3 regions of the Streptomyces sp. NPDC025793 genome follow, and region 1 is predicted to be linked to each of the others. Evidence: riboswitches for the same ligand, from Rfam matches in the RefSeq annotation. Region 1 holds a riboswitch; each other region holds the start of a gene.
The links. Region 1 has a riboswitch for cobalamin ahead of ACZ4MF_RS17210 (ribonucleoside-diphosphate reductase subunit alpha). Riboswitches for the same ligand answer to the same signal wherever they lie in the genome.
Positions count from the first base shown of each region.

Region 2: linked by a shared signal. The riboswitch ahead of ACZ4MF_RS20045 (ABC transporter ATP-binding protein) and the one ahead of ACZ4MF_RS17210 (ribonucleoside-diphosphate reductase subunit alpha) in region 1 are both predicted to bind cobalamin.
Region 3: linked by a shared signal. The riboswitch ahead of ACZ4MF_RS03425 (cobalamin biosynthesis protein) and the one ahead of ACZ4MF_RS17210 (ribonucleoside-diphosphate reductase subunit alpha) in region 1 are both predicted to bind cobalamin.

Region 1 covers NZ_JBVHMR010000007.1:294,611-304,429, forward strand. The annotation lists gene ACZ4MF_RS17195 (GlxA family transcriptional regulator) at 1-433, opposite strand, end outside; gene ACZ4MF_RS17200 (hypothetical protein) at 539-781, shown strand; gene ACZ4MF_RS17205 (ribonucleotide-diphosphate reductase subunit beta) at 694-1,650, opposite strand; gene ACZ4MF_RS17210 (ribonucleoside-diphosphate reductase subunit alpha) at 1,767-4,136, opposite strand; cobalamin riboswitch at 4,262-4,421, opposite strand; gene mctP (monocarboxylate uptake permease MctP) at 4,572-6,188, opposite strand; gene ACZ4MF_RS17220 (DUF3311 domain-containing protein) at 6,185-6,448, opposite strand; gene ACZ4MF_RS17225 (GntR family transcriptional regulator) at 6,589-7,353, opposite strand; gene nagB (glucosamine-6-phosphate deaminase) at 7,518-8,303, opposite strand; gene ACZ4MF_RS17235 (TetR/AcrR family transcriptional regulator) at 8,507-9,136, shown strand; gene ACZ4MF_RS17240 (sensor histidine kinase) at 9,497-9,819, shown strand, end outside.
Region 2 covers NZ_JBVHMR010000009.1:252,735-262,553, forward strand. The annotation lists gene ACZ4MF_RS20040 (4Fe-4S binding protein) at 1-350, shown strand, start outside; partial or broken gene ACZ4MF_RS20045 (ABC transporter ATP-binding protein) at 824-1,208, opposite strand; cobalamin riboswitch at 1,574-1,786, opposite strand; gene ACZ4MF_RS20050 (SAM-dependent methyltransferase) at 1,921-2,721, shown strand; gene ACZ4MF_RS20055 (glutamate-cysteine ligase family protein) at 3,137-4,615, shown strand; gene ACZ4MF_RS20060 (S41 family peptidase) at 4,622-5,995, opposite strand; gene ACZ4MF_RS20065 (nuclear transport factor 2 family protein) at 6,111-6,527, opposite strand; gene ACZ4MF_RS20070 (winged helix-turn-helix transcriptional regulator) at 6,580-6,945, opposite strand; gene ACZ4MF_RS20075 (FMN-dependent NADH-azoreductase) at 7,076-7,726, shown strand; gene ACZ4MF_RS20080 (thioesterase family protein) at 8,168-8,962, shown strand; gene ACZ4MF_RS20085 (flavin reductase family protein) at 9,019-9,621, shown strand; gene ACZ4MF_RS20090 (PDC sensor domain-containing protein) at 9,631-9,819, opposite strand, start outside.
Region 3 covers NZ_JBVHMR010000001.1:718,896-728,714, forward strand. The annotation lists gene cobN (cobaltochelatase subunit CobN) at 1-539, opposite strand, end outside; gene ACZ4MF_RS03420 (cobyric acid synthase) at 536-2,044, opposite strand; gene ACZ4MF_RS03425 (cobalamin biosynthesis protein) at 2,041-3,003, opposite strand; cobalamin riboswitch at 3,105-3,243, opposite strand; gene ACZ4MF_RS03430 (hypothetical protein) at 3,375-3,602, opposite strand; gene ACZ4MF_RS03435 (inorganic phosphate transporter) at 3,637-4,908, opposite strand; gene ACZ4MF_RS03440 (lysozyme) at 5,065-5,808, opposite strand; gene ACZ4MF_RS03445 (class II aldolase/adducin family protein) at 6,077-6,739, shown strand; gene ACZ4MF_RS03450 (alpha/beta hydrolase) at 6,875-8,002, shown strand; gene ACZ4MF_RS03455 (hypothetical protein) at 8,184-9,605, shown strand; gene ACZ4MF_RS03460 (VOC family protein) at 9,638-9,819, opposite strand, start outside.

The sequences.
Region 1 (9,819 bases):
GCTCGACGGCGATCCGCGGATAGCGCCGGGCGAGCTGCTCGGCGTGATGCCAGTGCACCGCGCACCGCCGGTCGTCCAGCAGCCCCGCCGCGGCCAGCAGGAACACCCCGGAACACACGCTCAGCACCCGGGCGCCGCGCCCGACGGCCCGGCGCAGCGCCGCCAGCAGCTCCTCGGGATACTCCCGCTCGGCATAGGCGGTCCCGGCCGGTACGGCGACGAGGTCGGCCTCCTCCAGCCGCTCCAGCCCGTACGGCGTGGACACGGTGAACCCGCAGTGGGTGTCGAGCGTCGGCCCCTCGGCGGAGACGACCGCGAAGTCGTAGACGGGCAGTCCCTCGTCGCTGCGGTCGATGCCGAACACCTCGCACACGACGCCCAGCTCGAAGGGGTGCACCCCGTCCAGCAGCACGGCGGCCACGTTCTTCAGCATGCTGCCAGTGTGCCTCGCCGGTGCGGAAAATGGTGGCAGTAATTCGAAGGTCTACGGCAGTCCTGCCACTGCCGGTCAGGAGCGTCCGGGACGACAGTGGTGTGCATGACCGGAAACCAGATTCAAGGCCTGATCGGAATGGTCGCCACCCTCGGCATCCTGCTCCTCCTGGTCCTGCCCTCCGCGATCGGCGCGGTGCGCGAGTGGCGCATCGACCGACAGCTCGGGCAGGCCCAGGGGGGTCGCACGCGGCGGGAGGCTCAGAAGTCCTCGTCCAGGTCGACGGTGCCCTCCACCGCGACCTGGTACGCCGACGGGCGGCGCTCGAAGAAGTTCGTCAGCTCCTGAACGCCCTGGAGCTCCATGAAGGAGAAGGGGTTCTCCGAGCCGTACACCGGGGCGAAGCCGAGGCGCGTGAGGCGCTGGTCGGCGACGCACTCCAGGTACTGGCGCATCGACTCGGTGTTCATGCCCGGCAGGCCGTCACCGCACAGGTCGCGGGCGAACTGCAGCTCGGCCTCGACCGCCTCCCTCAGCATGTCGGTGACCTGCTGCTGGAGCTGGTCGTCGAAGAGGTCCGGCTCCTCCTTGCGGACGGTGTCGACCACGTCGAAGGCGAAGGACATGTGCATGGTCTCGTCGCGGAACACCCAGTTGGTGCCCGTGGCGAGGCCGTGCAGCAGACCCCGGCTGCGGAACCAGTAGACGTACGCGAAGGCGCCGTAGAAGAACAGCCCCTCGATGCACGCGGCGAAGCAGATCAGGTTCAGCAGGAAGCGCCGGCGGTCGGCCTTCGACTCCAGCCGCTCCAGCTTCTCCACCTCGTTGATCCACGTGAAGCAGAACTGCGCCTTCTCGCGGATGGAGGGGATGTTCTCGACGGCCGCGAAGGCCGCCGCCCGGTCGTCCGGGTGGGGCAGGTAGGTGTCCAGCAGCGTCAGATAGAACTGGACGTGCACGGCCTCCTCGAAGAGCTGACGGCTCAGGTAGAGCCGCGCCTCGGGGGAGTTGATGTGCTTGTACAGCGTCAGCACCAGGTTGTTCGCGACGATCGAGTCGCCCGTCGCGAAGAAGGCCACCAGCCGGCCGATGAGGTGCTGCTCCTCGGGCGTCAGCTTCGCGAGGTCGGCGACGTCCGAGTGGAGGTCGACCTCCTCCACGGTCCAGGTGTTCTTGATCGCGTCCCGGTAGCGCTCGTAGAAGTCGGGGTAGCGCATCGGACGCAGAGTCAGCTCGAAGCCCGGGTCGAGCAGGTTCTGGAATCGGGAGGTGGCGGCGCGGAGCGCCGTCGTTGAGGGGTGGTGGTCGGGCGACGGGTGGGCGGGAGTGGTCATTACTGGCAGGCCTCGCAGGACTCGGGGTTTTCCAGGGAGCAGGCGACGGCGTCGGGGTCGGCGATCTGCTGGGCGGGGATGGTCTTCTGGGGTTGCGCCTGGGCCGCGCGGGCGATCCGGGTCGCCGGGCGGGAGCGCAGGTAGTACGTCGTCTTCAGGCCCGACTTCCACGCGTACGCGTACATCGAGGAGAGCTTGCCGATGGTCGGCGTCTCCAGGAACAGGTTCAGGGACTGCGCCTGGTCCAGGAACGGGGTGCGGGCCGCCGCCATGTCGATCAGACCGCGCTGCGGGATCTCCCACGCGGTGCGGTACAGCGCGCGCACCTCCTCGGGGATCCACGCGAAGTCCTGCACCGAGCCGTTCGAGTCGCGCAGCGCCTCACGGGTGCGGGAGTCCCACACGCCCAGGTTCTTCAAGTCCTGCACCAGGTAGGAGTTGACCTGGAGGAACTCACCCGACAGCGTCTCGCGCTTGAACAGGTTCGACACCTGCGGCTCGATGCACTCGTACACCCCGGCGATGGAGGCGATGGTGGCCGTCGGGGCGATCGCGAGGAGCAGCGAGTTGCGCAGGCCGACGCCGGCGATCCGCTCGCGCAGCGCGTCCCAGCGCTCCGGCCAGGTCAGCTCGGCGTCGTAGTGGTCCGGGTGCAGCACGCCCTGGGCCGTACGGGTCTTCTCCCAGGCCGGCAGCGGGCCGTTGCGCTCGGCGAGGTCGGCGGAGGCCTCGTACGCGGCGAGCATGATCCGCTCGGCGATCCGCGTCGAGAGGGCCCTGGCCTCGGCGGAGTCGAAGGGCAGGCGCAGCTTGAAGAAGACGTCCTGGAGGCCCATCGCGCCGAGACCGACCGGACGCCACTTGGCGTTGGAGCGGCCCGCCTGCTCGGTCGGGTAGAAGTTGATGTCCACGACCCGGTCGAGGAAGGTCACGGCCGTGCGGACGGTCTCGTCCAGCCGCTCCCAGTCGATGTCACCGCTCGCCGTGTCGACAAAGGCACCCAGGTTCACCGAACCGAGGTTGCAGACCGCCGTCTCGCCGTCGTCCGTGACCTCCAGGATCTCCGTGCAGAGGTTGGAGGAGTGGACCACGTGACCCGGCAGGGCCGTCTGGTTGGCGGTGCGGTTGGCGGCGTCCTTGAAGGTCATCCAGCCGTTGCCGGTCTGCGCGAGGGTGCGCATCATGCGGCCGTACAGCTCACGGGCCGGGATGGTCTTCTTCGCGAGGCCCGCCTGCTCGGCCTTGCGGTACGCGGCGTCGAACTCCTCGCCCCACAGGTCCACCAGCTCCGGCACGTCGGCGGGGGAGAACAGCGACCAGGAGGCGTCCGCGTTGACCCGGCGCATGAACTCGTCCGGGATCCAGTGCGCGAGGTTCAGGTTGTGCGTACGCCGGGCGTCCTCACCGGTGTTGTCCCGCAGCTCCAGGAACTCCTCGATGTCGGAGTGCCAGGTCTCCAGGTAGACCGCGGCCGCGCCCTTGCGCCGGCCGCCCTGGTTCACGGCGGCCACCGAGGCGTCCAGCGTCTTCAGGAACGGCACGATGCCGTTGGAGTGCCCGTTGGTACCGCGGATCAGTGAACCGCGGCTGCGGATGCGGGAGTACGACAGCCCGATGCCGCCGGCGTGCTTCGAGAGCCGGGCCACCTGGTGGTAGCGGTCGTAGATGGAGTCCAGCTCGTCCAGCGGGGAGTCGAGGAGGTAGCAGGACGACATCTGGGGGTGGCGCGTGCCGGAGTTGAAGAGCGTGGGGGAGGAGGGCAGGTAGTCGAGGCGGCTCATGAGCCCGTAGAGCGCGGCGACTTCGTCCAGCGCGCGCACGCTGTCGTCCTCGGCCAGGCCGCTCGCGACCCGGAGCATGAAGTGCTGGGGGGTCTCGATGACCCGGCGGGTGATCGGGTGGCGCAGCAGGTAGCGGCTGTGCAGGGTGCGCAGGCCGAAGTAGCCGAAGCGGTCGTCGGCGTGCGCGTCGACCAGGGCGTCGAGGCGGGCCGCGTGCAGCCGCGCGAACGCGGCGGTGCGGTCGGCGATGAGGCCCTCGCGGTGGCCGACGGCCACGGACTCGGTGAAGGACGTCACACCCTGCGAGGCGGCCTCGGCGCGGATGGCGAGGGTCAGCAGCCGGGCGGCCAGCCGCGAGTAGGCGGGGTCCTCGGAGATGAGCCCGGCGGCGGCCTCCGTGGCCAGTTCGCGCAACTCCGTCTCGTCGGACCGGGCGGACCGGCCGCGCAACGCGGCGGCGGCGACTCGGCCGGGGTCGGCGTCGGGGAGGTCGGCGGTCAGCTCGGTCAGGGTACGCAGCAGCGCGGCACCGGGACCGTCGGTGTCCAGGCCGCCTGCTGAAGCCGGATCTGCGGGCGCGATGGTCACGTGGGGCTCTCCCTCGCTCGGCACGGGGGCCTTGTGGAGGGCAGGGGCAGCCACGAGCGCGCACGCGTCGCGTCCACCGGCCCATTCCACGAGGCCCGGACGTCGGAAGGCACCCGGGCCGGACGGCCGGGCGCGTGCTGCCGGCAGGTCCTCGGACTGACTCCTGCGCGCGGATACGCACAAGTACACCGTTGCGGGACAGTTCCGGATTCGCACCGGATTCCCCTGCGACGACAGCGAGGATGAGCATACATCTAGTGCCGGGCTGCCGTGACACCCCCAGATGTTGTGTCTGTTGTGTGTCGCGCTGGCTTCAGAGCGTCAACTTGTGTATGACGGGGGACATGCGGAACGGGCCGCCGTCATGCTCGATGTCGGCGGCCCGCTGCGGGATGTGTCCGGTGTACGACGTGCTTCAGGGTGTACGGGTGTGCCTCAGTGAGCGGCGCCCGCCAGCTCCGTCTCGACGCCCGGGTCGCCCGCGTCCGCCGTGTAGTCCTCCGGGCGGGTCTCGTCCACGCCCTCGGGGGCCTTCAGCGCACGCAGAACCAGCGTCAGGACCACGGTGACGACGACGTTCAGGACGAACGCCGTCATGCCGATGTAGCCGATCTCGCCGATGCCGGGGATCTCCTTCGCCGAGCCGCCGAAGTGCTTCTGGGTCGGCGAGGCGACCCCGTACGCGGCGACCGTGCCGTAGACCATGCCGACCGCCCAGCCGGCGAGCAGCGCCCAGCGGTGGAACCAGCGGGTGAACAGGCCGCCGACCAGGGCCGGGAAGGTCTGCAGGATCCAGATACCGCCCAGCAGCTGGAAGTTGATGGCGACCGTCTTGTCCATGGTGAGGACGAAGACCAGGGCGCCGACCTTCACCAGCAGGGAGACCAGCTTGGAGACCTGGGCCTCCTGCTTCGGCGTGGCGTCCGGCTTGATGAAGTCCCGGTAGATGTTGCGGGTGAAGAGGTTCGCCGCCGCGATCGACATGATGGCCGCGGGCACGAGTGCGCCGATGCCGATGGCGGCGAAGGCCACGCCCGCGAACCAGCTCGGGAACATGTCCTCGAACAGCTGCGGGATCGCCAACTGCCCGTTGGTGACCTTGACTCCGGCCGCGATCGCCATGAAGCCCAGCAGGGCGAGCAGGCCGAGCATCAGGGAGTACAGCGGCAGGATCGTGGTGTTGCGGCGGATCACCTCACGGCTCTTGGACGACAGGGTCGCGGTGATCGAGTGCGGGTACATGAACAGGGCGAGGGCCGAGCCGAGGGCCAGCGTTGCGTACGTCCACTGGCCCGCCTCCGGGGGCGCGAGCGCACCGCGCGGCTTGCCCGTCGCCGGACTGACCTGGCTGAACGCATGACCGGCCTTGGCGAAGATGTCGTCGAAGCCGCCCAGCTTGATCGGGATGTAGATGATCGCCACCGCGATGACGAGGTAGATCAGGCCGTCCTTGACGAACGCGATCAGGGCGGGCGCGCGCAGCCCGGACGAGTACGTGTACGCGGCGAGCACACCGAAGGCGATCAGCAACGGCAGGTCCCGGACGAACCAGTTGCCGCTGCTGTCCCCGCCGACGCCCATCACGTCCAGCACGGCCTGGATGCCGACGAGCTGGAGCGCGATGTACGGCATCGTCGCGAGGATGCCGGTCAGCGCCACCGCCAGCGACAGACCCTTGGAGCCGAACCGGCCGCGCACGAAGTCCGAGGTCGTCACATAGCCGTGCTTGTGGGACACCGACCACAGGCGGGGCAGGAACGTGAAGATCAGCGGGTAGACGAGGATCGTGTACGGCACCGCGAAGAAGCCGGACGCGCCCGCCGCGTAGATCGCCGCCGGTACGGCGACGAAGGTGTACGCCGTGTACAGGTCACCGCCGAGCAGGAACCAGGTGATCCAGGTGCCGAACGACCGCCCGCCCAGGCCCCATTCGTCCAGCGAGTGCTCGTTCTCGGCCCTGCGCCAGCGGGCGGCGAGGAAGCCCATGACCGTGACGGCCAGGAAGAAGAAGATGAAGACGCCGAGCGCGACGCCGTTGACGCCGTTCTTCACTGCGCCGCACCTCCCTTCTGGGCGGCACGGGCGCGCTGGTCACGCTGCCACAGCTTGTACGCCGTCATCGTGAGCGCCGTGGAGATCAGCACCCAGAGCATCTGGTACCAGTAGAAGAAGGGGATGCCGATGAACGTGGGGTCGGTCTTGGCGTACGAGCCGACCCACAGCATCGCCACGAAGGGTGCGACGAGGCACACGCCGATGATCACGCGGACCGGTGTCACCACCGGTGGTCTCACTTCTGGTGCTTCGGACATGCCACGGATCTCCGTCCCCTCGCTGATCACCTGTGTAATGCGCAGGCAATCTAGGTGACGGTGTCACGGCAGTGGAAGACCTCGTCCGCATATCGGTATATCGATTCGGCGACGCCCACCGGCCCCGCCCCCGGCGGGAGTTACTCGACGGGCCGCTTCAGCCGCGCGACGAACTTGTAGCGGTCCCCGCGGTACACCGAGCGCACCCACTCCACCGGCTTGCCCTCGCGGTCCAGGGAGTGGCGGGAGAGCATCAGCATCGGCAGGCCCACGTCGGTGCCGAGCAGGCCCGCCTCGCGCGGGGTGGCCAGGGAGGTCTCGATGGTCTCCTCGGCCTCGGCGAGGTGGACGTCGTAGACCTCGGCGAGCGCGGTGTAGAGCGAGGTGTACTTCGCCAGGGAGCGGCGCAGGGCCGGGAAGCGCTTGGCGCTCAGATGCGTGGTCTCGATCGCCATCGGCTCGCCGTTGGCCATGCGCAGCCGCTCGATGCGCAGCACGCGCCCGCCGGCCGTGATGTCCAGCAGCCCGGCGAGCCGGTCGTCCGCCGTGATGTACCCGACGTCCAGCAGCTGCGAGGTCGGCTCCAGGCCCTGGGCGCGCATGTCCTCGGTGTAGGAGGTGAGCTGGAGCGCCTGGGAGACCTTGGGCTTGGCGACGAAGGTGCCCTTGCCCTGGATCCGCTCCAGCCGGCCCTCGACGACCAGCTCCTGGAGGGCCTGGCGGACGGTCGTGCGGGAGGTGTCGAACTCGGCCGCCAGTGTGCGCTCGGGCGGGACGGGAGTGCCCGGCGCCTGCGTCTGCGTCATGTCGAGCAGGTGCTTCTTCAAGCGGTAGTACTTGGGCACGCGTGCCGTACGGACGGTGCTGCCGGTCTCGTTCTCCGCACTGCTCACGTCGGTGCTCATGCCCTGCCTTCCCGGCTCCGGATGCCGAAAGCGACCGACTGACATCGGCCACGGCTCACATCGTGGCACGGCTTCTTGTGTCCGGAGTCCACCCGCACGCCCCGCGATCTCCTCTGTATACCGTCGCACCCCTGGTTGGTCTAGTCCATCACCCGGCCCTGCCGCTAGATCCCCTGCCAGTCCGGCTTGTTGGCGTAGGTGTGGCGGAAGTAGTCGGCGAGCTTCAGCTTGGACGCGGCCGCCTCGTCGACCACCACCGTCGCGTGCGCGTGCAGCTGGAGCGCGGAGGCCGGGCAGACCGCGGCGACCGGGCCCTCGACGGTCGCGGCCACCGCGTCCGCCTTGCCCTCGCCCGTCGCGAGCAGCACCAGGTGCCGGGCCTCCAGGATGGTGCCGATGCCCTGGGTCATGACGTGCTGGGGGACCTGGCCGATGTCGCCGTCGAAGAAGCGGGCGTTGTCGACCCGGGTCTGCTCGGTCAGGGTCTTGATCCGGGTGCGCGAGGCGAGCGAGGAGCACGGCTCGTTGAAGCCGATGTGCCCGTCGGTGCCGATGCCGAGCAGCTGGAGGTCCACCCCGCCGGCCGTGGCGAGCGCGCGGTCGTACTCCTCGCACGCCGTCTGGACGTCCTCGGCGGTGCCGTCGGGGCCGAGGAACGCGTCCATGCCGATGCCGAGCGGCTCCAGCACCTCGCGGCGCAGCACCGAGCGGTAGGACTCGGGGTGCTCGGCGGGCAGCCCCACGTACTCGTCGAGCTGGGCGATCCGCGCCCGCGAGGCGTCCACGGCGCCGGAGCGCACCTTCGCGGTCAGCGCCTGGTAGATGGGCAGCGGGGTGGAGCCGGTGGCCACGCCGAGCAGGGCGTCGGGCTTGCGTCGCAGCAGCTGCGTCATGGCCTCGGCGATCAGCTCGCCGCCCGCCGCGGCGTCCGGAACGATGACAACTTCCACGCTGGGCCTGCCGTTCTGAAGTGGGCTCGAAGTGGGCTCTGTGCGCCTCTATGTGGTTTAGACCAATCTAACAGAATCGCCGTTCGACGGTGTGGGAAAGGGGGGCGGAAGCTCCGGGGAACGTTCGGGTGGGGCGTCACGGCGCTCCGTGCGTGCCCTGACGGCGGGGTCAATTTTCTAGGGACCGCTATAAAATGCCTGTCATGGTGACGGGTCGCGACACGAAAGCGCAGGCGGGCGACGGCAGGACGCGCGGTCGGCCGCGCTCCTTCGACCGGGACGCCGCGCTGGAGAAGGCGCTCATGGCCTTCTGGGAGCACGGGTACGAGGCCACCTCGGTCTCCGATCTCACCCGGACCATGGGCATCGGGGCGCCGAGTCTCTACGCGGCCTTCGGCGACAAGCGGAGCCTGTTTGAGGAGGTCGTCCGCGTCTACACGGACACGCACGGCGGCTTCGGCGACCGCGCGCTCGCCGAGGAGCCCACCGCCCGCGGCGCCGTCGCCCGCACGCTGCGCGAGGCCGCCACCGAGTACACCGACCCCGCCCACCCCTTCGGCTGTCTGGTCGTGCACGCCGCGACCAACTGCACCAGCCCCGAGGTGGAGCGGCTGCTGCGCGAGCGGCGCAATGCCGGCGTCGCGGCCCTGGCCTCCCGGATCCGGGCGGACGTCGCGGCGGGGGTGCTCCCGGCCGGCACCGACGCCGCCGCCCTCGCCCGGCACACCGGCGCGATGATCCAGGGCATGTCCCAGCAGGCGCGCGACGGGGCGAGCCGGGAGGAACTGGAAGCTCTCGCGGAAATTGCCATGACCATCTGGCCCCAAGACTGAGCCCGGCGGGCTAGGCTGCGTGCTGCGTGGCATCGAGTGCCATCAGGTGTGTGTATCGAGTGCCATCGCTCGTGCGTGCCGACAAGACCATGGACACATCCTTGTGGTCTAGTCCACAATTCCAAGAGAACACAAAAGCCTCCGCCTTCCCCGCACAGGAGGGCGGATCGAGGAACCGGCGCTCTCTGCCCTGACTGCCCCGGCTCCTCGACCTTCGGCCGGCCGGGACCGCACACCCCGCGGCCGATGATGCTCCGGGCTGCGGTGCCGGGAGGGTTGAGGGTCCCTTCCAGGCGCCGCGGCCCGCGGGTGTTTTCGGCCACCTTCGCGCGTGCGAGTACGCTCACAGACGTGCCCTCCATGAACGAACTGGTCCGCCAGCACACCGCCCTCGACGACTCCGACCTGGAGTGGCTGCACCTGCTGGTCTCGGAGTGGCAACTGCTCTCCGACCTGTCCTTCGCCGACCTGGTCCTGTGGGTCCCCACCCGGGACGGCACCCGGTACGTCTCGGTCGCCCAGATGCGCCCGAACACCGGTCCCACCTCCTACCAGGACGACATGGTCGGCCACCTCGTCCCACGCGGCCGCCGGCCCATGCTGGACGCGGCCCTGGACGAGGGCCGGATCGTGCGCGAGGGCGACCCGGAGTGGCGCGAAGAGGTCCCCGTACGGGTCGAGTC
Region 2 (9,819 bases), on a different contig from region 1:
TCCGCTCGCGGGTGACCGACCCGGAGAACGCCTCGATGTGGCAGAGTCTCGCGTTCAAGCCGAGCTACAAGTCCGGCTACTGCCTGGCCGTGTGCCCCGCCGGCGAGGACGTGCTGGGCCCGTACCTCGACGACCGCAAGGCCTATCTGGAGACCGTTCTGCGCCCGCTCCAGGACAAGGCGGAGACCCTCTACGTCCTGCCGGGCTCCGACGCCCAGCGGTACGCCGAGCGCCGCTTCCCGCACAAGCCGGTCAAGGAGGTCTCCGGCGGCTGGCGGCCCCCCGCCGGGCGCCGTCCCGTCGAGCGGCCCGCCGGCGAGGAGCGCCCGGAGTCCCCCGGCCCACGCTGAGCACCACCACCCGCCGGGCAGCCCTCGTCACCCGGGCGGCCCGTCTCCGCTGGCCGTCGCGCGTCCGGTGACGGAGGGTCTGAACAAGATCGGTGGGTCGATGCCTCGTCCGACCGGTCGCCGAGTCGCCCCTCCCTGTCCGTGACGACGTGCCGAGGCGGGCCGACCCACCGGGGGGCGGGGAGCGATCAATCCATGCGCTCGGGTAGTTCCCCGCCCTCTCCCACCCCGCCCGTGCCGTCCGCCGACCCGCGGTCCCGCGCGGAGCAGCTCCGATCGCTAGGGCCTGTCGTCACATATCCGCCTGCCGTGCGACGCCTGGCACGCGCTCCCCCAGAGGGGCACCCCCAGCGGCGTTGTCGTCGGTCGCCGACTCCCCCACGCGTCGACTCCCTCCTCCGCCTCGCAACTGCACGCACCGGACCCCGCGCGGCCCGCCCTTCGGGCGGACGACGGGAATGTGACGACACCCCCTAGCCACCGCGCCGCAGGAAGCGGATCACCGGGTCCCCGTCCGCGGTGGTGACCGCGGCGTCGACGCCGTACACCCGCTTGATCAGGCCGCTGGTCAGGACGTCGCCGGGCGGGCCCCCGGCGACCGCCCGGCCCGCCGTGCAGCACGAGCAGCCGGTCGCAGTACATCGCGGCGAGGTTGAGGTCGTGCAGGGCGATCACCGTGGTGACCGGCAGGCTCGCGACGAGGTCCGGCAGATCGAGCTGGTGCTGGATGTCGAGGTGGTCGGTCGGCTCGTCCAGAAGCGGTTCGCGGGGTTCCTGGGCCAGGGCGCGCGCGATCTGGGCGTGCTGGCGTTCACCGCCGGACAGGGTGTGCCAGGACTGCCCGGCGCGGTCGGCGAGCCGGGGCACCTCGGCGTCCGCCTTCTCCAGTCCCTTCATCACCGGGTCGGTCCAGGTCGCGGTGCCGGCCATGCGGTCGGCGAGCCCCAGGGAGAGCAGGATCTCGGTGGTGCCCTGGTTGCGGGAGACGGCCCGCTTCGGCGGCGCCTTCAGGGTGACCCGGTGACCGCAGTTGGCGATCGTGCGGATAGCCGACTGCGGCCCCGGCGCTGTCGGCATCCGCGCTGCCGGCACGGCCGCAGGCGGTGAGCGGCAGGGCCGGGGCGAACAGCAGGGCGGCCGGGCGGAGGAGGGTGCGGACACGGATGTGCCTCGGCTGTCGGGGCTCGTACGCGGAGCCTGGTCTACGGACGTCCTCCGCGCCCGGCGGCGCGAAGGTGCCAGCAGGTATGCGGACTCGGGTTCGCCCGGCCGGGGCGCCTTCCCGGCAGCGTTCCGCGTCCGCTCTTCCGGCGGCCCGGTCCCTCCCAGTGGCATGGTGTGCCCCGCCCGTCCCCCTCACCGCTGCGCGTCAGTTCCGGATTCGCACCGGATTCCCTGGCCTCGGCTGTGGCACGACTGGCTCCGGAAGGCCATCAGCACGTCCGTTCGCCGCCCCGGGCACAGCCGTCGGCAGGCGGAACTGTGGGCACGAGCGAGGTAGTTGATATGGGAAGCTTTGGCCAATCGTTCACGGGACCGAGGCCGTGACGGTCGGGGAGAGGAGCCCACTGTGACTCAGGACGGCGGCCAGGCCGTGCAGATCGACACCAGCAAGCCGCATCCCGCGCGCATCTACGACTACCTCCTGGGCGGCAAGGACAACTACGAGGTGGACCAGCAGGCGGGCGACCAGCTCGCCGCGGCGGCGCCCGAGGTGTGGATCTCCGTGCGCGCCAACCGCGCCTTCCTGCACCGTGCGGTGCGCTACATCGTCGACAGCGGTGTCCGCCAGATCCTGGACATCGGCACCGGCCTGCCCACCTCCCCGAACGTGCACGAGGTCGCCCAGGAGCTGGCGCCGGACGTGCGCGTCGCCTACGTGGACAACGACCCGATCGTGAAGGCGCACGCCGACGCGCTGCTCAGCCGGGCCGGCACGACCGGCATCGTGCTCGCCGACCTGCGCGATCCGCAGTCCGTCATCGATCATCCGGAGGTCCGCCGGATCATCGACTTCGGCCGGCCGGTCGCCCTGTTCCTCGTCGCCGTGCTCCACTTCATCCGTGACACGGACGAGCCCGAGCGGATCGTGGCCACCCTGCGCGACGCGCTGCCGGCCGGCAGCTTCCTCGTCCTCTCGCACGCGACGGGCGACTTCGCCGACGACCGCAGCGACGCCGAGGCCGTCTACAACGGCGCCACCGCCACCATGAACCTGCGCTCCCGCGACCGGGTCGAGCGGTTCTTCGACGGCCTCGAACTGGTCGAACCCGGCCTGGCCCAGGTCCCGTTCTGGCGCCCGGACACCACCCCGCCGGCCGGCTCCGAGGAGATCGGCTTCTACGGCGCGGTGGCCCGGAAGAACGCCTGAGCACGGCGTGTCCGGCGCAGGGCCGAGCCGCGAGGCGAGGAGACCTGCGCCGCTTTCGTGCGCGACCGGTGCCCGACGGGTGTCGTGGACGAGACGGCGGGAGTGCTGGTGCAGTGTGGGCTCGGTCCGAGGACGGCCGCGTTCGACTTCGGCCGGCACTGTTCGCCCTGCCCGTTGGCCCAACGGCAACGCCCCGGTCACCGAACGCGTCCGCCGCGACCACGCACGGTGCACGCCGGGCTGCACGGACCTCGGGCCGGCCGCACCCGGGGGACGGGCGGCGCCCGCCTGGCCCCGGGCCTCGGCCACATGTGAGCACCGCCCGTCGTAGGGGGTCCGCCCGCTTGGTGGGTGCCGTCCGATGGTGCGACGCTGGGTGGAGAGGTGACCGACCCCGGGGAGTCCTGGAGGGCCGATGGGACGTGACGTCCCGGCGCTCGTCTTCACCCGCGAGGACCGCCGCCGGTACCGGATCAAGATGCACGGGTGCCTCGACGCGCTGGCGCAGATGCTGCGCGAGCAGCGGTTCGAGGCCGAGCGGCCCCAGGTGGGCCTGGAGATAGAGCTGAACCTGGTGGGCGACGACGCCGAGCCGGCGATGCGCAACAGCGATGTGCTCCAGGCCGTCTCCGACCCCGCCTGGTCCACCGAACTGGGCCGGTTCAACCTGGAGATCAACGTCCCGCCCCGGCGGCTGACGGCGGGCGCCCCCGACGCGTGGGAGGCCGAGATCCGCGCCGCGCTGAACCACGCCGACGAGCGCGCCCGCACGGTCGGCACCCGGCTGATCATGATCGGGATCCTGCCCACGCTGCGCCAGGAGGACATCGGCGAGGGCGCCCTGTCGGAGAACCCCCGCTACCGCCTGCTCAACGACCAGATCTTCGCGGCCCGGGGCGAGGACCTGCGCATCGAGGTGGACGGCGCCGACCGGCTGCGGACCTACGCGGACACGATCACCCCGGAGGCGGCCTGCACCAGCACCCAGTTCCATCTCCAGGTCTCCCCGGAGGAGTTCGCCGCCTACTGGAACGCGGCGCAGGCGATCGCCGGCGTGCAGGTGGCGCTCGCGGCCAACTCCCCCTTCCTGTTCGGCAAGGAGCTGTGGCACGAGACCCGTATCCCGCTGTTCGAGCAGGCCACGGACACCCGCCCGGAGGAGATCAAGGTGCAGGGCGTACGGCCCCGGGTGTGGTTCGGGGAGCGGTGGATCAACAGCGTCTTCGACCTGTTCGAGGAGAACCTGCGCTACTTCCCGGCCCTCCTCCCGCTGTGCGACGAGCAGGACCCGGCCGAGACCCTGGACCGGGGTGACGTCCCCGAGCTCGGTGAACTCACCCTGCACAACGGCACGATCTACCGCTGGAACCGCCCGGTGTACGCCGTCACGCACGACGTGCCGCACATCCGGGTGGAGAACCGGGTGCTGCCCGCCGGCCCGACCGTCGCCGACACACTCGCCAACGGCGCCTTCTACTACGGTCTCACCCGGGCCCTGACCGAGGAGGACCGGCCGGTGTGGTCGCGGATGTCGTTCGCGGCGGCCGAGGACAATCTGCACACCGCCGCCCGGCACGGCATCGAGGCCCTGCTGTACTGGCCCGGGATGGGCGAAGTCCCGGTGCCGGAACTGGTGTTGCGCCGGCTGCTGCCGCTGGCGCACCGGGGGCTCGCGCTCTCCGGGATGGACGAAGAGTGGCGCGAGCCGCTGCTCGGCATCATCGAGCAGCGCTGTGTGACCGCGCGCAACGGCGCGGTGTGGCAGAAGGAGACGGTCCACCACCTCGACGCCACCACGCACACCAGCCGCCACGAGACACTGCGCCGGATGACCCAGCTCTACATCGACTACATGCACCTCAACGCCCCGGTGCACACCTGGCCGGTGGACTGATCCGGCTCAGCCGCGGCCACTCAGCAGATTGACGGCCCGGTCGAAGGCCGAGTCCCGGTTCTTGGCGAACTCCTCCTTGGTGAAGACCGGTTCGGTCAGCTGCGGCGGAATGCCGGTGCCGTCGAAGGCGCGCCCGGTGCGGGTCAGGTACTCCTCGTCAGGCAGGCCGAAGACGAGCCCGTCGGGCAGGTTGCGCATCAGGACGTCCGAGAACACGCCCTGGGTGGGCTGTCCGATGCGCACGGTGCGTGCGGGCCGGTCGATGAGCGCCTGGGTGAAGGTCTCTCCGGCGCTGACCGTGGAGCCGCCGGTGAGGACGGCGACCGGGCCGGTGTAGCGGGGCGCGTCGGCGGGGACGACGGACACGGGTTCGGGCCGGGTGTGCCGGGCGGGGTCGGCCGGGTCGTTGCGGGCGCGCTTGGCGTACGCGGTGTAGGGCGCGTCCGTCAGCCGCCGGGCGATCCGGACGCCGAGGCTGTCGGCCCCGCCGCCGTTGACACGCAGATCGATGACGAGCCCCTTGAGCCGCTTCGTCCGCCGGGCGTCGAGCACGGTGTTCAACGCCCGGTCCAGTTCGGCCTGTTCGGCGGTGTACGGCGCGTTCTCGCCGGCGTATCCGCCGAAGCCGGAGATGCGCAGGTAGCCGAGGTCGCCCGGCAGGTCGGCGTAGGTGATCCGGCCGGCGCCGAAGTCCTGGCGGTGGGCGGCCTCCCTGAGATCGCGGCCGACGATGAACTTCTTGACCTTCGCGTCGAGTTCCTCGCTCGGCATCTCGGTGCCGGGGCGCACCTCGGCGAACCGACGGTGGCCGTCGATGACGCCGACATGGGCGTCGTACAGCGGGCGCACCATCCGGCTGAGGATGGTGAAGAGCTGGTCCTTGGTGGTGTCCCGGTGGACCAGCGGCCGGTAGCGGTCGCGTACGGCGTGCCAGTCGATGCCCTTGGCGGCGAAGAACGGGTAGTTCTCCTCGAAGGTCTGCCAGAAGATGCCGAAGGCGGTGCGCGGGTCGGTGGACGACGGGCGTGCGCAGTCGGCGGGCAGGGCGGGCAGGCGGCGCAGGTGCCGGTGTCCCACCGAGCTGTCGGCGGCGAACAGCGCGCGATCCCGGTCGTGCTGGATCCGTACGGTCAGCACCGAGCCGTCGGTCGTGAGGTAGGTGCCCGGTCCCGTCTGCCGCGAGGTGTCGCCCTTGAGACAGCTGACGGACGTCGTCTGATACTCCTGGAGCACTCCCCCGCCGGCGACGAGGACGGTGCCGTAGCCGTCGACACGCCATACGCCGTCGGTGCCGGGCGGGCCGGCCTGCGCGGCGGCCGCGGCCGGTACGGCTGTGGCGGCGAGGGCCAGGACGGCGACGGTGGCCGTGAGGGTACGCACGATGGGGTCCTTCCGGTTCGGTGCACGCCGGCCTCCACCGTCGCCGCTCCGCCCCTTGCCGCACCATCCGGTGTCCCGGTGCACCGGCACGGGGGACAGCCCCCCCGTACGCGCCTCACCCGGACCGGTGCACGCCGTTCAGGGGGACTCGCCGCGCGGTCAGTGTGCGGTGGCTGATCCGCCAGCCGTCGGGGGTGCGGACGAGGAGGTCGTCGTAGGTGAGGGAACCGCAGGTGCCGTCCGCCCGGACGCCGAGCCCCTTGGAGCGGGCGCGGACCTGGCCGTCCGGCTCCTCCCGCACGACGATGTTGGTGACGTGATGGGCGACGGGGTTGCCGTCCCCGAGTGCCAGCGCAGCCTGTCGGAGGGCGGCCAGGCCCACCAGCGGGTCCTGGCCGACGTCGGACACGTCGTAGACGACGTCCGGGGTGAACAGCTCGCCCAGGCGGTCGAGCTGTCCGTCGTCCACGAGGTGACCGTGCCGCGCGATCAACTCTCCGATGGCGACCCGGTCTTCGAGCTCCAGCGTCATGTGCTTCCCCCTCGGCCGACTCCTGCGCGCATGCCCCGGTCGGGCGCTCCCGCTACACCGCGCCCGGACACGGCGGCGCGTCCGGCAGATGGGTCTTGGCCCAGTCTCCCAGTTGCCGCAGCGCGGGCTCCAGGGCGGCACCCGCCTCGGTCAGGCGGTAGGAGACGCGCAGCGGCGGGCCCTCGTCGACCTCACGCACGACGAGGCCGGCGGCGCCGAGTTCGGCGAGCCGGTCGGACAGCATGCGTTCGCTGATGCCGGGGACGGCCCGGCGCAGGTCCGCGAAGTGTGCGGGCTGCTCCACCAGGACGGAGACGATGGGACCGCTCCAGCGCTTTCCCAGCAGTTGGAAGACACGGGTGATGCTGTCGTCCACCCGCTTGCACATCTCACTGCCGTAGTTCTGCTCCGCCGCCATGTGACCAGGGTACTACTCCACCGTAGGGAGGTGAAAAAAAGTAAGCCCCTGTGCTATTCATAGTTAGGTACGAAACTTCAGCCCGGGACGTCCGTGCCGGGCTGCCTTGATCAGTTTCCTGGAGTTCCCCATGGCCACCCTGCTGCACATCGACTCGTCCCTGTTCCCGGCCGAGATCTCGTCCTCCCGCGCCGTGACCGCGGCCTTCCGCAAGCACTGGGAGGAGCAGCACCCCGAGGGCACGGTCGTCTACCGCGACCTGAACGCGCAGCCCGTCCCGCACATCACCGCCGCCTCGCACACGGCCGGCTTCGTGGACCCCGCCGCCCACACGCCCGAGCAGGCCGCCGCCTTCGCCGAGCGCGTCCGGCTGATCGAGGAGCTGGAGCAGGCGGACGCGGTGCTGATCGGCGCGCCGATGTACAACTTCACGGTCCCCTCGACCCTGAAGGCCTGGCTGGACAGCGTGATCCTGATGGGCCGCACGGCGGGCGAGACCCAGTCCGCCAAGGGCACCCCGGTGACCGTCGTCGCGAGCCGCGGCGGCTCGTACGAGCCGGGCACCCCGCGCGAGGACTTCGAGTACGTGCGCAACTACCTCGGTGCCGTCCTCGGCGCGGGCCTCGGCCTGGACGTCGACTTCATCGTCCCGGAGCTGACGATGGCCCCGCAGAACCCGGCGATGGCCGAGCTGGTCCCGCTGTACGAGGCCTCCCGCGACCGCGCCCTGGAGCAGGCCGCCGCGAAGGCCGGACAGCTCGTGGAGCGTCTGGCCGCCTGAGCCCGCCCCGTCCGACCCGGGCACCGCCGACGAGGGCGGGCCCGGGTCGACGTGTGTGCGTGCGCGAAGAGCGTGCCGGACGGCGCGACGTCGACCGCGGTGCCCGCCAGGATGGTCAGTGGCGCGTCGCGGCGCCACAGGTGCAGGCCGACGGCGGCGGCGAGCTCCGCGAGCGGGGCCGGTACGGCGGTGCGGGCGACCGGCAGGTCGCGCAGATCGCCCCGCCGGTCACGGACGGCTCAGTACAGGACCGAGGCCGACGGTACGGCGGCGGTGACCAGGCCGAAGAGCAGGAACTCGAAGGACGGCCGCGGACGGGGACGCGTCACGGCCGGCGGCAGGAGACCAGTCGGCGCCAACGATCGTCCGACGTTGCAGGATGTACCGTGCACGTACCTGCTCGACGCCCCGTGATCATGGACACCCGAGGAGAGTCACCCGTTGTCCGCGAGCTACTTCGAACGCATCGACCCGCAGCACTACAAGCCCACGGCGCACGCGAGCGGTGCGTGGGACACCGACGAGATGCACTTCAGCCCGCTCGCCGGGCTCGTCGTCCACGCGATCGACGGGTATCTCGCCGAGCGGCCGCGGCAGGGCGCGCTGCTGGTCTCCCGGATCAGCTTCGACATCCTGGGGCGGCTCGCGCTGGACGAGTGCGAGATCCGGGTGGAGTCGATCCGGCCCGGCCGCACCATCGAACTGCTCGAAGCGGTCGTGGACATCGCGGGACGGACGGCCGTACGAGCGCGCGCCTGGCTGCTGGCCGAGGGGGACACCCGTGCCGTGGCCGGCGGCGGTGACGCCCGCCTCACCCCGCCGCCGGACGCGATCGCCGCGCGGTCGCTGGGTTCCATCTGGCCCGGCGGACACTGCGCGTCCGTCGACTTCCGGCCGCTCCCTCCCGCGGAGCCGGGCCGCGCCACGGCCTGGATCTCCACACACCTCGACCTCGTCGCCGGCGAACCGAGCAGCCCGCTCGCGTCCTACGTCGCCCTGATCGACACCGCCAACGGCATCGCCGTACGACGCTCGCCGACCGAGTGGATGTTCCCCAACGTCGACCTGACGATCCACCTCCACCGCCAACCGGAGGGCCGCTGGGTCGGCTTGGACACCACGGTCGTCTTCGGCCCGACCGGCCAGGGCCTGACCAGCTCCGTCCTGCACGACCTGACCGGCCCGGTCGGCCAGGCCCAGCAGGCCCTCACCGTGCGCCCGCTGCCGGGCGCGTGACCCTCCACCATGCGGGCGGCCCTCAAGGCCCTGATCGGATGACATACGGTGCTGTCATGCGCGTCGACTACTCGCCCGAGTCCCTGGGGGCAGGGGCCTTCTACCGTCTGCTCACGTCCGTCGTCGTGCCCCGGCCGATCGCCTGGGTCTCGACCCTCGCGCCGGACGGCGGGACGGCGAACCTGGCTCCGCACTCGTTCTTCACCGTCGCCTGCACCGATCCGCCCGTCGTCCAGTTCACCGCGGTCGGCCGCAAGGACTCGCTGCGCAACGTCGAGGACACCGGGGAGTTCGTCGTCAACCTCGCCCCCGAGCCGCTCCTCGCCGAGATCAACGCCACGGCGACCGAATTCCCCCGGGACCAGGGCGAGTTCGAGGCCGTGGGCATCGAGCGGGAGCCCTCGCTGCGGGTTCGGCCGCCGCGGGTCGCCGCGTCCCCGGTCGCCCTGGAGTGCACGCTGCACTCGACGCTGCGCCTCGGGAACTCGACGGTGGTGTTCGGCCGGGTCGTGCACGCCGCCGTCCGCGAGGACGTGCTGGTGGACGGCCGACCGGACATCGGCCGTCTGCGTCCCCTCGCGCGCCTGGGCGGGAACGAGTGGGCCACCGTGGGCGAGGTCCGCGAACTGGCCCGCGTGCCGTACCGGGGGCGTGCCTGACCGTCCGCCTCAGGCCAGCACCAGCACGAGGGGCACGCCCGCGCACGGCACCAGGCCGAGGCCGTCGTGCGTGCCGGGGCGTGCCGTGCCGAGCAGGTCCCCGAAGCGCGGGCCCCGGGTGAGGGAGCCGGCCAGACGGGCCGGGTCGGCGGAGGCGGCCACCCGGCCCCGTGCGTTCACCAGATGCGCGGGCCGGGG
Region 3 (9,819 bases), on a different contig from region 1:
GCCTCGATCGCCTCGCACAGGGTGTCCACGAAGGCGGTGTTGCCGCTCAGTTCGTGCGCCCGGTAGAAGAGCACGCCCACGGTCGGCCGGCCGTCCCGTGCCGCGTACGAGCCGTGGACGCCGTACTCCGGCATCCTGTGCGGCTCCTCGAAGCCCTCGCCGGTCAGCAGCACGGTGTCCGACAGGAACCGGGACAGCTCCAGGAGGTTCGCCGGGCCGCCCTCGACCAGGTACTTCAGCGCCTCCGCGACCACACCGGCCGGCACCGAGGACTCGGCCATCAGCTCCGCGTCCGGCACGGCCTCGCCGCCCAGCAGCACCGTCGGGATCCCGGCCGCCTTCAGCGCGGCGAGCCCGTCCTCCCAGGCGCGCTTGCCGCCGAGCAGCCGTACGACGGCGAGGTCCGCGCCGTCCAGCAGCCCCGGCAGCTCCTGTCGGACGTCCACCCGGGTCGGGTTGCCGATGCGGAAGCCCGCGCCGGAGGCCCGGGCCGCCAGCAGGTCCGTGTCGGCGGTGGACAACAACAACACTGTGCTCATGCGGGCGCTCCCGGTGGAATGAAAGGCAGTCCTTGCGGCGCGCCCGACTCGATGAGCCGCCACAGCGCGTCCGTGTCCGCGTGCTGTTCGATCAGGTCGCCGAGCCGGTCGAGCTGCTGCTCGCGCAGCGCGGCGAAGGAGGTGCCCGGCGCGGGCACGAAGCGGCGGCCCGCGGCGGCGGCCACCTCGCGCAGGAAGGCCCGCCGAAAGCCGTCCGACTCCAGCGAGCCGTGCCAGTGGGTGCCCCAGGTCTGGCCGACCCGGCAGCCGTCGAGGAAGGGTTCCCCTCCCTCTATGGAGGCGACGCCGTGGTGGATCTCGTACCCTTCGACCCGCTCGCCGAGAGCCTCCCCTTCCGGCCGGGTCAGGGTCTTCTCGCGGGCGAACCGCACCCTTACGGGCAGCACCCCGAGGGCCTCGACCAGCCCCTGCCGGCTCTCGACCTCGTCCTCGATGCGCTCGCCGAGGATCTGGAAGCCGCCGCAGATGCCGAGAACGGGGCGGCCTTCGGCGGCCCTCGCGACGAGCGCCTCCGCCAGTCCGCGCTCCCGCAGCCACCGAAGAGCCCGTACGGTCCCGCGCGTGCCCGGGATCACCGCCAGGTCCGCGTCCGCCAGCTCCTCCGGGCGGTCCACGAACCGCACCACGACCCCCGGTTCGGCGGCGAGCGCGTCCACGTCCGTGAAGTTGGACATCAGCGGGATCGCGCACACGGCGACGCGCAGCACGTCCTCGCCGACCGGGGGAACGACGGCCGACTCGCGGACCGTGCCGCGCAGCGACACGCGCAGGCCGTCCTCCTCGTCGATGCCGAGGCCGTGCCGGAAGGGGAGAACGCCGTAGGTGCGCCGCCCGGTGAGGTTCTGGAGCATGTCCAACCCCGGTGCCAGCAGCGAGACATCGCCCCGGAACTTGTTCACCAGGAACCCGGCGACCAGCTCCTGGTCCTCGGGCGAGAGCAGTGCGACGGTGCCGAAGAAGGAGGCGAAGACGCCCCCGCGGTCGATGTCGCCGACCACGAGCACGGGCAGTCGCGCGTTCCGCGCGATCCCCATGTTCACGATGTCGGTCCGGCGCAGGTTGATCTCGGCCGGGCTGCCCGCCCCCTCACAGATCACCGCGTCATACGTGCCCCGCAACTCGGCGAGGCAGTCCAGCACCGTGCCGAGCAGCTTCTGCTGCCGCCCGCCGTGGTAGCCGCGTGCGCTCAGCTCGCCCACCGGCCGGCCCAGCAGCACGACCTGGCTGCTCTGTTCGCCGCCCGGCTTCAGCAGCACCGGGTTCATCAGCGCGGTCGGCTCGACCCGGCACGCCTGCGCCTGCATGGCCTGCGCCCGGCCGATCTCCGCGCCCTCCCGGGTCACGAAGGAGTTGAGCGACATGTTCTGCGCCTTGAACGGCGCGACCTTCACGCCCTGGCGCACCAGCCACCGGCAGATCCCGGCCGTCACGACGCTCTTGCCGGCGTCGGAGGTGGTGCCGGCGACGAGCAGTCCCCCGTTCACTTCCCACGTCCCTTCGGGCTCTTGAAGTTGCTGACGATCAGGCGCGCGGCGACCGTGGTGCCGAGCGCGAGCAGGCCGACGCGGCGGGAGAGCCGGGCGGCCCGGTCGATGTCGGCGACCCGGACGGACCGCCCGGTGTCCCCGCCCAGCACAGGCCGGTGCTCGACGCGTCCGCCGTAGGAGAGCGTCCCGCCCAGGCGGACGCCGAGCGCGCCCGCGAACGAGGCCTCCACGGGCCCGGCGTTGGGGCTCGGGTGCTTGCGGGCGTCGGCCCGCCAGGCGCGCAGGGCGCCGCGCGGGTCGGGTCCGGCGACAGCGGCGAGTACGGCGGTCAGCCGGGCCCCCGGCCAGCCGGCCACGTCGTCGAGGCGGGCGGAGGCCCAGCCGTAGCGGCGGTGGCGCGGGGACGTGTGACCCACCATCGCGTCCAGGGTGTTGACGGCCCGGAAGCCGAGCAGCCCCGGCACCCCGGCCACGGCGCCCCAGACCAGGGCGCCCACGACGGCGTCGGAGGTGTTCTCGGCGACGGACTCGACCACGGCCCGGGCGATCCCGTCGGCGTCCAGCGACTGGGGGTCCCGGCCGCACAGGTGGGGCAGCCGGGCGCGGGCCGCCTCGACGTCCCCGCGCTCCAGCGCCCGGCCGATCGTGCGGGCCTCGCGGGCGAGCGAGGTGCCGCCCACGACCGACCAGACGGCGGCGGCGGTCAGCGCGGCGGAGGCGGCGGGGAAGGGGCGTACGGCGCGTGCGGCGGCCGCACCGAGTGCGACGGCGCCGCCCGCGCACACGACGGTGTGCAGCGTGCCCCAGCCGCGGTGGTCGCGCCACAACACGCCTTCCACGGCAGCGGCCGCCCGCCCGAACGCGGCGACCGGATGCCCGCGGCGGGGGTCGCCGAGGAGCAGGTCACCGAGGAGGCCGGCGGCGGCGCCGTACGCGTAGGAGCGATCGGCACCCATGGGCTCAGCCGGCCGCGGGTGCGGGAGCGGGCCTGGTGCGGGTCCTTCGGCAGCCGGGCATGGCGATCGGTGTCCTCACTCAGGGTGTCCGCGCCCTGGTTCGACGAGATTCGGCGGTGAGAGTTCCTGGCTCCCGGGGGTTCTTCCCCGGTGACAGTGGCGGGACCGCGCCGGATTCGCACCGGCTTCCTCTCCTGCCGCCGTACATGGCCCGGGCAGTCCACCACGGGCCCGGAACGGCCGTCAACTTGCTGTTGACCTGCACGGGGGGAGTGTGCCGATCCCCACATCGCGGGGCGCGCGTGACCGCCCGGCACGGCGAAGGCTCCCCCGCGTCCAGGACGCGGGGGAGCCTTCGCCGTGCCGTTGTGTCAGCTCTTGGAGACGATCAGGAAGATGCCGTACGCCACCGCCGCCGCGCAGGTCGCGAAGCAGACGTAGGCGCCGGTGACGGCGAGGGCGGCGGAGTCGCCCTGGGCCACGGCCCGCTCGCGCCGGGTCAGGCCCCTGATGCCGAGGGTGAACAGGACCACGAGGCCCACCGTGAACACGAGGCTGACGCCGAAGACGGAGCCGATGGCCGACCAGTCGATCTTCATGGGGATGCTTCCTTGGTAACCGAGGGGGCCGGGGTCAGACGGTGGCGGCCGGGGGAGCGGCCTGGGCGGCGGGGGTCGCGGTCTCGGTGGCGGCCGGGGCGGGGATCGTGGCCGTCAGGTCCTCGCCGATCGTCCCCGAGGGGGGCGGGGCCACCGCTGCGATGGCGGTGGTCACCACACCGGCCGGTTCCTCGGTCTCCTCGACGACGTTGGTGTGGTCGATGACCTCGCGGCGGGAGATCTTCCAGATCGCGGCGCTGGACGCGACCAGGAAGACGGCGACCGCGGCGGTGCCCCAGTCGCCGAGGTCCGTGACGGACTCGGCGCCCGCGCCGACCAGCGCGGCGGCCGGGAGCGTGAGGATCCAGGCGACCAGCATGCGGGTCGCGGTGGACCAGCGGACCACGCCGCCCTTGCGGCCGACGCCGGTGCCCATCACCGCGCCGGAGACGACGTGCGTGGTGGACAGGGAGAAGCCCAGGTGGGAGGAGGCCAGGATGGCGGTCGCGGCGCTGGTCTGGGCGGCGAAGCCCTGGCGCGGCTCCAGGTCGGTCAGGCCCGTGCCCATGGTGCGGATGATGCGCCAGCCGCCGATGTAGGTGCCGAGCGCGATGGCCAGGCCGGCGGAGAGGATCACCCAGGTGGGAGGGTTCGAGCCCGGGGCGATGGCGCCGCCCGCGATCAGCGCGAGGGTGATGATGCCCATCGTCTTCTGGGCGTCGTTGGTGCCGTGGGCCAGGGAGACCAGACCGGCGGAGGCGATCTGGCCGACGCGGTAGCCCTTGCGGGAGGCCTCGCTCTCGGCCTTGCCCTCCGTCTTGCCATCGGCGCCGTACGACAGGCGGGTGGCCAGCATGGCCGCGACACCCGCGACGATCGGCGCGGCGACCGCCGGGAGCAGCACCTTGGTCACCAGTACGTCGCCGTGCACGGCACCGAAGCCGGCCGAGGCGACCGTGGCGCCGATCAGACCGCCCATCAGGGCGTGCGAGGAACTGGACGGGAGGCCCACCAGCCAGGTCACCAGGTTCCAGAGGATCGCGCCGACGAGGGCGGCGAAGATGACCTCGGGCCGGATGCCCTTCTCGTCGACGAGCCCCTTGGAGATCGTGTTCGCGACCTCCACGGACAGGAAGGCGCCGCCCAGGTTCAGGGCGGCGGACATGGCAACTGCGATCTTGGGCTTCAGGGCGCCTGTCGAGATGGTGGTGGCCATCGCGTTGGCGGTGTCGTGGAAACCGTTCGTGAAATCAAACGCGAGTGCGGTTACCACCACAATCGCGAGGATCAGCGAGAAGCTTTCCATTTACCCAGGCAATCGTTCGAGGTCATTGGCTGGATGAACGTAGATAACCTGGGTGAACGGAAGGTGAACTGAGGCAGGCGTGGCGGTGTCCGGAGTGGGCCGATGGGATTCCGTTCGTCTCCGCCCGTCGCCCGCGCCCCAGGCGCCCCATGGCGGTCAGCCGCGCGCGAAGGTCCGCAGCCGCCCGACCGAGCCGTTGAAGAGATCCTGGTCACCCGGCAGGGCGCCGTCGGTGGCGTGCTGCCAGAACGTCCAGTACTGCCAGCCGCCCGGCAGCGCCCCCGGTCCGGAGGTGCCGTTTCCGGCGATCCACAGCGGGTTGCTGGAGGAGAACGCACCGCTGTTGCCGGTGCACAGCCTCCACCACTGGGTCGTGGTGTAGATCACCGGACGGCGCCCGGTCTCGTTCCTCACCTCGTCGCTGAAGGACCGGATCCAGCGGACCATCTGCTTCTTCGTCAGCCCGTAGCACTTGCGCTTCTTGCTGTACGGGTTGTACTCGACGTCGAGCGCGGGCGGCAGGGTCCAGCCGTCCGCCCGCCAGTCGCCGCCGTGCCGCACGAAGTACCGGGCCTGCGCCGTGCCGGAGGAACTGTCCGGCAGCGCGAAGTGGTACGCGCCCCGCACCAGGCCCGCCGCGCGGGCGCCGCCGTACTGCTCGTCGAAGTAGGGGTTGCGGTAGCTCGTCGCCTCGGTCGCCTTGACGTAGACGAACCGCGCGCCGTCGTCCCGGGCCGCCTTCCAGTCGACGTGCTTCTGGTGCGAGGAGACGTCGTGCCCCCGAGGCGCGTCCGAGGCCGCGGCCGGGGGGCCGGCCGCGGACACCGCGAGGGCGAGTGCCGCCGTGATCGCGGCGAGGGCACCGGCGCGGCGACGGAGAAGAGTGCGTACACGGGCCATGTGTCTCCCCGGGTCGGCGGACGGCGTGGCGTCCGGCGAGCAAGAGGGATCATTCAAGGCCTGACGAGCGTCAAATTTGGGCCATTTCCGAGCGATTTGATATGAACTCCGCCCATTCGGGGGTAAGTGATTCCGGCCGCGGGCGCCTTCCGGGCGACCCCCGGTGCCTCCTTCGCGCGCCCCTCACGTGCCTCTCGCGGGTCGCTCGCGGGTCCCCGTGCGCTCCGGAATCGCCACGTCCGGGCCGTGCGGCTGGCAGGATCACGGCATGGCTGAGCAGCGGTGGGACGCGGAACTGGAACGTACGTGGACGGAGCTGGTCGCGACGGCGCGGCGAACCGTAACCGACGGGCTCGTGGTCGGCACCTCGGGCAACGTCTCGGCACGCGTCGGGGACCGCGTGCTGGTGACCCCGTCGGGCGTCCCCTACGACCGGCTCACCCCGGACGACCTCACCTGCGTCGACCTCACCGGCCGCCAGGTGCTCGGCACCCTGGTGCCGACCAGCGAGCTGCCCCTGCATCTCGCCGTCTACCGCACGACCGACGCCCGCGCGATCGTCCACACCCACGCCGTGCACGCCACCGCGGTCTCCACGCTCGTCCCCGAACTCCCGCTCGTCCACTACATGGCCGGCGCCCTCGGCGGCCCCGTCCGGGTCGCCCCCTACGCCACCTACGGCACCGACGAACTGGCCGGGAACATGCTCCGCGCCCTCACCGACCGCTCCGGCTGCCTCCTCCAGAACCACGGCACGATCACCTACGGCACCACCCTCGACCAGGCCTACGACCGCACCGCCCAACTGGAGTGGATGTGCCGCCTGTGGCTGACGGCGTCCAGCGTGCCGGGCCTGAGCCCGTCCCTGCTGACCGGGGCCCAACTGGCCGCGGCGAGCGAGAAGTTGCGCGGGTACGGGCAGCGGAAGTGAGCACGGGGCGTGCCGCCCCCGGCCCCGTCCGCCTGGTTCCGCCCGGTCTTCCGCAGCCGCCTTTCGGCACCGCGCACCTCGATCCGCCCCGCCGCTCCACTGGCCGGTGGCCGTGACCCCTACGACACTGGACAGGTGCGCCCCGTCCGAGCGACCGCCACGGCGGTCACCGCGGTCCTGGCGGCCGGCGCGGCGTCCGTCGCCGCCGGCCGGTACGCCAGCGACGCCGCGCTGAAGGCGCCCGCGGGCCGGCCGCTGCCCACCGAACCCCGCCTGACCGTGCACGGCACGGCCGCCGGCCGGATCGCGCTGACCCGCGCCCTCGCCTCCCTGCGTCCCGGCACCTACGGCCTCGCCGGCGACGGCTCCCACGCGGTCGTCGGCCCCGTCCTGGCGGGGGCGGAGCACAGCGCCGACACCGTCGTACGCCGCCTGGAGCGCGTCACGCACGGCACCCTCGCCTCCGGCGACGCGGTGTGGCTCACCCCGAACCTCTACGTCGGCAACCCGGGCGACGCCCTCGGCCTCGACCACGCCGACATCGACGTGCCCGGCGAACTCGGCAACCTCCCCGCCTGGTTCGTGCCCGCGGCCCGGGACACCTGGGTGATCGCCGTGCACGGCCTCGGCACCACCCGGGAACAGGCCCTGAACCTCATGGGCCCCCTGCACTCCCGCCGCGTGCCCGTCCTCGCCCTCGCCTACCGCGGCGACCTCGGCGCCCCGCGCCCGCCGGACGGCCTGAACCACCTCGGCGAGACCGAGTGGCGCGACGTGGACGCGGCGATCCGCTACGCCGTCCGCTACGGCGCCCGCCGCGTCGTGCTGCTCGGCTGGTCCACCGGCGCCACCATGGCCCTGCGCGCCGCCGAGCACTCCCCGGTGCGCGAGCGCATCGCCGGGCTGGTCCTCGACTCGCCGGTGCTGAGCTGGGAGGCCACGCTGCGCGCCCTCGCCCGGGCCCGGCACACCCCGCCGCCCCTGCTGCCGCTCGCCGTGCGCGCCGCCCAGGGCCGCACCGGCCTGTACGCCGACCGGGCCGCTGGGCCCACCGACCCCGACCTGCTCACCGTGCCGACCCTGATCTTCCACGGCCCCGACGACCAGGTGGCCCCCTGGGAGCATTCCCGCCGCCTCGCCGCCCGCCGCCCCGATCTCGTCGCCCTGCACACCGTGGCCCGGGCCCCGCACGCGGCGATGTGGAACGCCGGCCCACGGGAGTACCAGGAACGGCTGCGCCGGTTCATGACCCCGCTGGTGTGACCGGGGTCCCGGCTGTCCGGCATGCACCGAAAGCCCCGGTGCAGGGCATTCCGTTTAAGGCCGTACGACTGGCCTGATCCACCCTCCTCGCCCCGCGCCGGACCCCGTGCGTTGGCCAGCCCCGTCGCCCGCCGTGACATTCCGTTTGGGTTTTCGGACCGTCAACCGGAAGACTGCACCCGTGACGTCCCGTATCCCGCGCGACTCCAGGCTTCGACTCGTCCGACCGCGACCCCTGGCCGCCGCCCCCAGAGCCGTGAACCAGCGGCACCCGCAGCGCCCCGCACCCCGGCCGCCGGAGGGCACCCCCGCCCCGGCCGAACTGGCCAGAATGGCGCGCACCGGCCTCGCGGGCGCGGTCCGCGTCGCCCGCTGGGCCGACACCGCTCTCGGCTCCGGCAGCCCCGGCGCCACCGCCGACGGCAAGGCCACCCTCTCCGATCCGACGGCCGAACGCGCCGCCGCCGACCTCGGCCTGAACGCCGCTCAGGTCCGCGCCGACTGGGACACCGCCCGCCTCGCCGGACTCGTCGAGGTGCACGGCGACAGCGCGCGGCCCGGCTGGCGGCTGCGCGCCTGGGACCGCGACGACAGCGCCGTGCTGCGCGGCTGGGTCGCCCTCTTCGACGCCTGGTCGCTGGCCTCCCCGGAGCCGGAGGAGCACGAGCCGGCCGCCGTCGCCGAGGTCGTCTCGGCCATGCCCCAGGTGCTCTCCTTCCTCCAGCTGTCCGCCGGGCCCGTCCCGCGCGCGCAGCTGCTCGACCTGCTCCAGCAGCGGGTCACGGAACTGCGCACCGAGCGCTGCGAGATCTCCTACGAGCCCGGCACCGAGCGGCCCGCGGGAACCGACGCCGAGCCCGCGGACCCCGCGCCCGCCGCCGACACCCCGCTTGCCCCGCTCCTCGACTGGGCCCTGCGGGCCCTCGGCGCCGTCGGCGCCCTGACCTACGGCGACGACCAGGCCACCCTCACCCCGCTGGGCAGCTGGGCGGTGTGGGTCAAGCTGGAGCAGATCTGCGTGGCCGCGCAGAGCCCCGCCGGTAACATCGAGCAGTCCGCCGAGGACATGCTGCGCGGCTGCGCCCAGCTCCGGCCGAACGCGGCCCGCGCCGAGTACCGGGCCTGGCTCGCCGCCCGGCCCGTCGGCGGCGCCGTCACCGAGCTGATCGACGCCGCGCGCGGCGAGGACGCCCTGCTGCGCGGCCTGGCCTTCGAGGCGCTGCGCGTCGTCGGCGGCCCCGCCGAGCCCGACGTGCACGCGGTCGTGGACGAGCCGGCCCTGCGGCCGTACGCCCTGCTGTGGCTCGCCGAGCACGACGGGGCCGACCCGGAGGACGCCCACGAGGTCCTCACCCGCGAGGAGGCGACCTGGCTGTGGGTCGACACCGCCGCCGCCGTCGCCGACCACGGGGAGGCGCCGATGCTGGTCCGGCATCTGGAATCCGCGGTGCAGCCCACCGTCCCCCAGCTGCTCGACGAGGTCCGCGCCGTCGGTCACCCGCGCACCGTGCAGGTCCTCGTCGCGCTCGCCGCCGCCCACCCCGACCCGGCCCTGGCCAAGGCCGTGCGCCGGGCCGCGTTCCAGGTGCACACCGGCGGCTGAGCGGCACGGCGGCTCCGGCCGCCTCCGGCGGCTCAGACGCCGATCTCGGGGGCGTACGTCCCGAAGCTCCAGATGTTGCCCTCAAGGTCCCGGGCCAGGTAGTCCCGCGCGCCGTAGTCCTGGTCCGTCGGGGGCACGAGGATCTCCACGCCGTGCTCCAGGGCCCGCTCGTGGTGGGCGTCCACGTCGTCCACGACGACATACACCCCGGCGG